Regions from separate parts of the Marinococcus sp. LNHM3E3-2.2 genome, predicted to be linked through region 2. Evidence: a T-box and tRNA genes for the amino acid it is inferred to sense, from the RefSeq annotation. Region 2 holds a T-box; the other holds one or more tRNA genes.

Region 1 (4,420 bases), on a different contig from region 2:
GGCAGGTGAATGGAGATGGCAGTAAAAACGGAAAACCGTGTGCTGGCGCAAAACCGGAAGGCCCGTCATGACTATACCATTGAAGATACCTTCGAAGCCGGTATTGAACTGCGGGGCACCGAAATAAAGTCGATCCGGGCTGGCAGGATGAATCTGAAGGACAGCTTCGGGAAAATCGATAATAACGAGCTGTTTCTGCATAATGCCCATATCAGCCCGTATGAACAGGGGAATCAGTTCAACCACGATCCCCTGCGTACGAGAAAGCTTCTGCTGCACCGCCGGGAGATTAATAAACTTATTGGTAAAAGCATGCAGTCCGGGTACTCCATTATTCCATTGAAGGTTTATATTAAAAACGGTAAAGCGAAGGTGTTAATCGGCCTTGCCAAAGGTAAGAAAAAATACGACAAACGCCAGGCGCTCAAGGAACAGGATGCCAAGCGTGAAATGGACAAAGCAATCAATCGCAGCATGAAAGGCATGAGCGACTAGATTGACACGCTCCAGACCTCTCGTTATAATATAGTATGTCGCTCATAAACCTATGGGCACATGCTTATCCTTCACATGGGGACGTTACGGCTTCGACAGGGATAGGTTGAGCTTTAGCTGCGAGCCGAGAGGCAGCTCGTAAAAATGCCACGCCAATAATAACTGGCAAAAACAACGAAAACCTCGCAGTAGCAGCGTAACAACTGCTTTTTGCGGATCCCGCATTCCATCGCCCGCGTGGAATGATTTGGGGTCTCACTCTTAGTGGGCTACGCAGTTCGCCCTCCGTCTGAGGGCGGCTGAAGAGACTAATCAGACTAGCCGTACGGAAGCCTGTTGCTAGGCTGACGTACTGGTGAATGATAATATAGCGACTACGCTCGTAGATGCTAAAGTGGCAATATCTCTGGACGTGGGTTCGAATCCCACCGTCTCCACCATACATACTGGAGACAACAGGTGCTTACGGCTTTCCAGCCGTGGGCACCTTTTTTCGTTCGCGGCGCAGAGAAAAACGGCGCCGGCTTTCCGCCGGGGGAAGTTTTGCATTGACACAACATTTGAATAATGGTTAAAATGTTGCATAAGGGAAAGAATCGTGAAGCCAATCAGATTACAAAGGGGGCAGCGTATGGAACCAAATGTCATTTATGCATTTTTGTTAACACTTGGAGCCGGGCTTGCCACAGGAATCGGAAGTATACTGGCTTTTTTCACTTCTACGACAAATACCCGGTTTTTGGCTTTTTCGCTCGGTTTTTCCGGAGGTGTGATGATTTATGTCTCCATGGTGGAGATATTTTTTAAGGCACAGGAGTCGCTGGTCGGGGCGCTCGGAGAAGTCGGAGGCCAGTGGGTTACCGTCGGGGGATTTTTTGGAGGGATGATTTTTATTGCCGCCATTGACCGGCTCGTCCCCCAAAAAGGAAATCCGCATGAAGTAAAGCGGGTGGAAGATATGCATATGTCAAAGGAAGAGCTTGAACGCCAGGGCCTTATGAAAATGGGGACCTTCACAGCTCTTGCTATTGCTATACATAACTTTCCTGAAGGTATCGCTACGTTTACCTCTGCTCTGAATGACCCGGGCCTTGGACTTGCGATCGCTCTTGCGATCGCGATACACAATATTCCTGAAGGGGTAGCTGTTTCGGTACCGATTTATTTTGCGACCGGAAGCAAACGCAAAGCATTCCGACTTTCATTTTTATCAGGATTATCAGAGCCGGCTGGTGCTATTCTGGCTTTTCTTCTGCTCATGCCGTTTTTGACCGATACGCTGTTTGGAATCATTTTCGCTGCTGTGGCTGGCATTATGGTATTCATTTCTCTGGATGAACTGCTGCCGGCGGCAAAAAAATATGATGAAACCCACGTATCGATTTACGGGGTAGTGAGTGGTATGGCCGTAATGGCCTTGAGTCTGCTGCTGTTTATTTAAGTGTATGAAAGCAAGAGGCCGCGACCGGCCTCTGTTTTTTTGATTGACACCCAATTTTTCTTTTTGTATATTATTACTTGCCGTAAACGTTCGCTAGTGTAGCTCAGCTGGTAGAGCAGTTGCCTCGTAAGCATCAGGTCGCAGGTTCAAGTCCTGTCACTAGCACCATTCATATCATTACAGCGCCCATACAGATGGGTGCTTTTTTGTTTTAAACCGGTCTAAAAAGAGAAAAGACCAATGAGGAAATATTTTGGCCTCTTTTTGATGAAAAGATGGGCAATAAGAAAAGAAAATGATACGTTGATATAAGATAAAGTCGAAAGGGAGGGGTAGTTTGAGATCCCCGGTGCTGTTTACGTTTAATATAATATTTTTAGTTTTGGCTGCGGCGACTGCCGGTTTTTTCCTGTGGCTTGGCGGATCTACATTTTACGTTATCGTCGCAGCAATTGGCATGCTGAGTGCTCTGCTTGGAGCGTACCAGACGGGCAGAAAAAAGCCAGGCTATAAAAAGAAATCAAAAGAAAAATCAGGAGGAAAGTCATGAACACAAATGCAGCTGTAAAATTCTTTTATTGGTTCGAAGGGTTTATTGTGGTGCTAAGTCTGATTCTCGGCGTTTTCTTCGTCATTTCCGGAGAATGGATGTGGAGCATCGTCATGGTCATTATTGCGATGTCCTGTATTGTTACGCTAGTAATGATATCAAAAGCGTTAAAAAAGCAGCAGTGGTGAAGCTGGAATAAAGAATAGTAGGAGGCAGACCGTTATGCCGACGTTTGCAAGAACAGCATTAATTGTAGGGGGTGTGGCTTCAATAGGAATACTGGCGATTGTGCTTTTCTATTGGACCCGTCTTCCCTACATTGTGCCCCAGTTTTTCGACGCCACCGGAGACCCGAACGAATATGCTGCAAAGTATTATTTATTTGTTCCGCCGCTGGCGTTGATCGCTATCTGGATCGGGGCGTATTTTTCTCTCCGCTACCCGGGATGGTTCCGTCTGCCGGTGCGAATGAATGAGCATCAAATAGAAGTGTTTAAGCGGGAGGGACAGATTCTCATTTCTGTGCTCCTCGTAGAGCTGTCGCTCGGATTTGTCTATGTTCAGTGGCAGACCGTCCGTACGGCCCTGAATGAAAGCGAGGGACTCGGGTGGTTTTTTCCTTCATTTTTCCTTATTTGTTTAATTGGAACCGCTGTTTATTTCACATGGAGAACAATCACTTTGTGGGGTAAAGCTTCGAACCAACGTTCTTCATCATAATAGACTGCCATCCGGCAGCGTATCGAGGGATGCCTAATGGAACAAGCACGTATACTGATTGTTGAAGATGAAGAAAAAATTGCGCGGGTGCTTGAGCTTGAACTCACCTACGAAAATTATTATGTTCAGAAAGCTTCTGACGGTCTTGAGGGGTTTGCCATGTACCAGGCGGAGCCGTGGGATTTAATTATTCTTGATATTATGCTTCCGGGCATCAGCGGTATTGAACTGCTGCGCCGGATACGAAGCCAGAACACAAAAACAGCGGTTCTGCTTGTTACTGCTAAAGATTCTGTGGAGGATAAAGTTTCCGGACTCGACCTCGGGGCCAACGATTACATTACAAAGCCGTTCCAAATTGAAGAACTTCTCGCCCGTGTCCGTTCCTCGCTCCGCTTTCAGGCAGAAGCAGCTTTGAAAGCCGAAGCAGAGCAGTGGCTCTCTGTGGGCGAAGTGCGGCTGAATGAGTCGGCCAGGGAAGTGTATGCCGGCGGGGAACCGATAGAGCTGACGCGCAGAGAGTTTGACCTGCTTTCCTATCTGTTGAAAAACAAAAAGCAGGTGCTGTCCCGGGACCAGATTTTAGAGCAGGTGTGGGGCTTTGATTATTTCGGGGAAACGAACGTGGTGGACGTATACATTCGTTATCTGCGCAACAAAATTGATAAACCATTTGGGACCGCGCATATCCAGACTGTGCGCGGCGTTGGCTACGTGGTGAAGGACTTCTCATGAAGCTTGGAAATAAAATTCATTTATATACATCGGTGCTCGTATTTGTGCTCGTCGTTCTTTTAGTGCTTGCTATTTACTTTTCCTTTTCCCGCATGATGATCGGAAGTGAGGTGGAACAGACTGTAGAAGAAGGAAGACAGACAGCCTCCACGTTTAATGAATCCGCGGATAATTTTTCGGTCGAACAGCTGCTCCGGGCGTATACCCCAACGGAAGGGATGGCCAGAATTGTACTGCAGGATGAGTCGGAGGCAGCGACGGTAACTTCCCCGGAAGAGGGAAGCTTAACGGAGGAGCCCGTTCAATATTATTCCGAAGAATATGAACGGGTGGTGGAACATAACGGGGAGCGGTACGCATTCGTTTCGGTGCCGGTCATATGGACAGATGGACAGGTGGCAAACATTCAGATTACCGACAGCCTCCGCCAGACAGAAGAAAATCTGGCGGTGCTCCGGATAATATTAATAGTCGCTACT
Region 2 (4,420 bases):
TCGTTTTTTGCTTTTTCCGGGCTTCTTTATCTTTTTTCTGCTGTTCAAAACGATATTTACCGTAATCCATAATACGGCAGACAGGCGGTTTTGCGTTTGGAGCGACAAGAACAAGGTCAAGGTTTTCTTTCCCGGCCAGCTCTAAAGCTTCGTTTCTTGATTTTACTCCAAGCTGCTCTCCGTTAGAGTCGATGAGTCGAACTTCACGGGCACGGATGCCCTCGTTTACCTTTTGGTCCTTACGAATAATAAGCCACCTCCAGAAATTTAGTGCGCGGGGCTTCCACGCAAATACATACCATTGGCACAACGAAAAAACGTGCAGACACCCTCTAAAACAGAGAAGCGCCCACACGTATACAGAATATATGCTCTACACATTCAATATATTAGTAATAACCAGCCAACGTTTGTCGGTCAGGTGAGAAGCGGGCGCTTCTTCTTTAGGGATTAATTATTTTCACACTAGGACATCTTAGCACGGCCCCATTAGGACGTCAACCTTTTTATCGATATTCGTTGATAGCCGCTGTTACATTTTCCACGAAATCATTCAGCGGCTGTGAGTCCGAATCCTGCTGACCGTATCTGCGTACATTTACGGCGTTCGCTTCCTGCTCTTTGTCACCAAGCACAAGCATGTAAGGAATTTTCTGCGTCTGGGCTTCGCGGATTTTATAGCCGAGCTTCTCATCCCTTGTATCCACTTCCACCCGGACATCCGAGGCCTGCAGTGCCATTTCCACTTCTTTCGCGTAGTCAAGATGAACGTCAGGCGAGACCGGTATGATTTTCACCTGTACAGGGGAAAGCCACGTCGGCAGGGCGCCTTTGTACTCTTCAAGCAGAAAAGCGATAAAGCGTTCCATCGTGGACACAATGCCACGGTGGACGACTACCGGACGGTGCTCGCCGCCGTCGCTTCCCACATACGTGAGATCAAATCGTTCAGGCAGGTGAGTGTCGATCTGGACAGTGGAAAGTGTCTCTTCTTTGCCCATTGCTGTCTTTACCTGGACATCGAGTTTCGGACCGTAAAATGCTGCTTCGCCTTCTGCTTCCACGTATTCAGCGTCAATCGCATCCATCGCTTCTTTCAGAATGCGCTCGGAATTTTCCCACATCTGGTCATCGTCCACGTATTTTTCTTTATCCTCCGGATCCCGGTAGGAAAGCCGGAAGGTATAATCCTTGATACCGAAATCATGATAGACTTCACGAACCAGGCGTACAGCACGAATGAACTCATCCTTCAGCTGATCCGGACGGGCAAAAATGTGACCGTCGTTTAGCGTCATCGCCCGCACCCGCTGAAGACCGGCAAGCGCTCCGGATTTTTCATAACGGTGCATCGTTCCGAGCTCTGCAATGCGTACCGGAAGATCGCGGTAGCTGTGCTTTTTATTTTTGTAAACCATCATGTGGTGCGGACAGTTCATCGGCCGAAGCACAAGTGTTTCATTATCCATTTCAATCGGCGGGAACATGTCGTCCTGATAGTGGTCCCAGTGGCCCGACGTTTTATAGAGCTCGGAGGAACCAAGTACCGGCGTATACACGTGATCATAGCCGAGACGCACTTCTTTATCCACAATATAGCGCTCGATAATCCGACGGATCGTGGCACCGTTTGGAAGCCAGAGAGGAAGGCCCTGTCCGACTGTCTGACTTGTCGTAAATATGTCGAGCTCTCTGCCAATTTTACGGTGGTCGCGCTCCTTAGCTTCTTCGAGCATTTTCAAATGATCGTCAAGCTGGGACTGTTTTTCAAAGGCGGTTCCGTAAATACGCTGCAGCATTTTGTTGCTGCTGTCCCCGCGCCAGTATGCCCCGGAAATATTCATCAGCTTAAACTTTTTTAATTTGGATGTCTGCGGCACATGAACGCCGCGGCATAAATCGACAAATTCTCCCTGCCGGTAAAGCGCGATCTGTTCTCCTTCCGGGATATCCTCAATTAATTCCAGCTTCAGCTCGTCGCCAAGCTCTTTAAAAAAGCGGACTGCTTCTTCCCGGGACACTTCCTCGCGAATAATTTCAAGATTTTCATCGATGATTTTATTCATCTCTTTTTCGATTTTAGGAAGGTCTTCCGGCGTCAGCTGGTGCGAGGTATCAATGTCGTAATAAAATCCGTTTTCAATCACCGGGCCGACACCAAGCTGCACATCATCAAACAAGCGCTTCACCGCCTGGGCCATCGCGTGCGCGGTGCTGTGCCGGAGCACTTCAAGGCCTTCCGGGGACTGATACGTGATGATTTCAATCTGACCGTCCTCCCGGAGCGGAGTGCGGAGATCCACCATTTTTCCATTAATTTTTCCTGCCAGCGCACTCTTTTTCAGTCCCGAGCTGATCCCGCCGGCTACTTCTTCTGTCGTCGTGCCAATGTCATATGACTTTTCATTTCCATCTGGAAATATGAGCGTAATTGCCTGTTCTGCCACTGTGATTTATCCTCCTTTTATTACTGTAATATACAGAAAAACACATAAAAAAACCGCCCCCTCGAAAGGGGCGGGCTCAGCCGCGGTTCCACCCTAGTTTCCCTCCCCTGTAAAGGGACGACTCTATCCGGGTAACGGCCGGGGATCCGCCGGCAGATACTGCTGTTCCCTGCCGAAGCTCCGAGGGGGTAAAAATAAAACGGTTCGTAGAGAACTTCCAGCCATGGTTCTCTTCTCTGGGACGCCTGTTTTATTTTCATGGCCTCATCCTTGCATTTTCCTTTTCGCTATTTCAGCATAGCGAAAAGCTTCTTTTCATGCAACCTGTATTTAGTTTTGCATTACAAAGTCTTTTTCGCTGTTCTCTTCTCCCTCAAACACCCGGAGTGTATGATACTTCGTATTACGTTGAGCCGGCGTGTAGCCTGCTTCCCGTATTAAACGAAGAATACGGTTGATGTTCACTTTGTGTGTGGTACCGGCTGAAGAAACAACGTTCTCTTCCATCATAGTACTGCCAAAGTCGTTACAGCCGTAGGAAAGGGAGCGTTTCCCCGTTTCTGGTCCTGCTGTTACCCAGGAGGACTGGAAGTTCGGGATATTGTCCAGGAACAAGCGTGAAATGGCAACGTTACGGAGATAGCCTTCCGGTGTAATACGCTCGCCTTTCATGCTTGTGTAATCCTGCTGGAAGGTCCAGGATATGAAAGCCAAAAAGCAGTTGGATTCATCCTGCGCCTCACGAATGCGCCACAGGTGTTCTGCCCGCTCTTCATTGGATTCGCCAAAGCCGATAACCATCGTTGCAGTGCCGTGCATACCGACCTCTTTAGCCATTTTCATGCAGTCAATCCATTGGTCGGCCGTGCATTTCAGGCGGCTGATCCGTTTTCTCGTTTTCTCTGTGAGAATTTCGGCGCCGCCGCCCGGAAGTGAATCCAAACCTGCTTCGTGAAGAGCCGTTAATACCTCTCTCAAGGACAGGCCGGACACTTCCATCATTTTGTACACCTCTGCCGGTGTAAACGAGTGCATCGTCACATCAGGGAAATGACTTTTAATTTTTTTGAGCAGGTTCGTATAGTATTCAAATGGGAGGTTCGGGTTGGTCCCGCCCTGCATTAAAATTTCGTCTCCTCCTACATCCTGAAGCTCTTTAATCTTCTGCAGAATCTGGTCATCCGAAAGAAGGTATCCCTCTTCCGATCCCGGCCGGCGGTAAAATGCACAGAAACGGCAGAAGGTATCGCAGACGTTTGTGTAATTGACATTCCGTCCTATGTTAAAGGTAGCAACAGGCTCGGGGTGCCAGCGTTTTTTAATTTCATCTGCGGCAGCTCCCATTTTTTCTATTTCATCGCTTTCATACAAGCGCACAGCGTCATCCATTGTCAGTCGTTCTCCGTTTAATGCACGTTCCAGTATTCCATCAATGCTCATTTGTATACCCTCCAGAAAATTCCTTTGTGGCGCTCGCATGAAAATACCGCGAATCCAACCCATTTTCTGCATGCTGGGCGCTATCATCATGGTAGCATATTTATTTGTATTATACACTTAGAATGCCCTATGCATTTCCAATTATCCCCGGCGGTTCTGTCCGTCCATGAACACTTCTTCTGTGAAAGGGCGGATGCGCTCCATGATACGCTTAGCTTTCAGCCGCTCGTTACCACCCTTCTGGGAATACGTCAAATGCTCTTCAAGTTCACTGTAATCATAGTTGGAAGTATAAACAGTAGGAAGCTTTTCCATCATCCGGTACTGCAGAATAACTCCTAAAATATCGTCTCTTGTCCAGGCACTCATCGATTCGGCTCCAAGATCGTCGAGTATGAGCACCGGCACGCCTTTGACGCTGTCCACCTTTTCCCTCACCGTATTATCCGAAAGCGATTCTTTGATCTCACGGAAAAAGTCCGGCACGTGTACAATCATCGAGCCGATGTTTCGCTCCGCCAGTTCATTCATGA

What was found. A T-box is a leader RNA that pairs with one kind of tRNA and senses whether it is charged. The one in region 2 lies ahead of thrS (threonine--tRNA ligase), so its partner is inferred to be a tRNA-Thr.
Region 1: it encodes a tRNA-Thr, which carries the amino acid that the T-box ahead of thrS (threonine--tRNA ligase) is inferred to sense. The anticodon was not compared.

What each region holds. Positions count from the first base shown of each region.
Region 1 covers NZ_JBQLIC010000017.1:18,354-22,773, forward strand. The annotation lists gene smpB (SsrA-binding protein SmpB) at 16-495, shown strand; RNA gene ssrA (transfer-messenger RNA) at 573-935, shown strand; gene zupT (zinc transporter ZupT) at 1,127-1,936, shown strand; tRNA gene ACTRXF_RS14750 (tRNA-Thr) at 2,029-2,104, shown strand; gene ACTRXF_RS14755 (hypothetical protein) at 2,274-2,486, shown strand; gene ACTRXF_RS14760 (hypothetical protein) at 2,483-2,674, shown strand; gene ACTRXF_RS14765 (DUF1648 domain-containing protein) at 2,709-3,206, shown strand; gene ACTRXF_RS14770 (response regulator transcription factor) at 3,243-3,941, shown strand; gene ACTRXF_RS14775 (sensor histidine kinase) at 3,938-4,420, shown strand, end outside.
Region 2 covers NZ_JBQLIC010000007.1:16,198-20,617, forward strand. The annotation lists gene infC (translation initiation factor IF-3) at 1-310, opposite strand, end outside; gene thrS (threonine--tRNA ligase) at 507-2,447, opposite strand; T-box leader at 2,511-2,727, opposite strand; gene mqnC (cyclic dehypoxanthinyl futalosine synthase) at 2,778-3,887, opposite strand; gene dnaI (primosomal protein DnaI) at 4,029-4,420, opposite strand, start outside.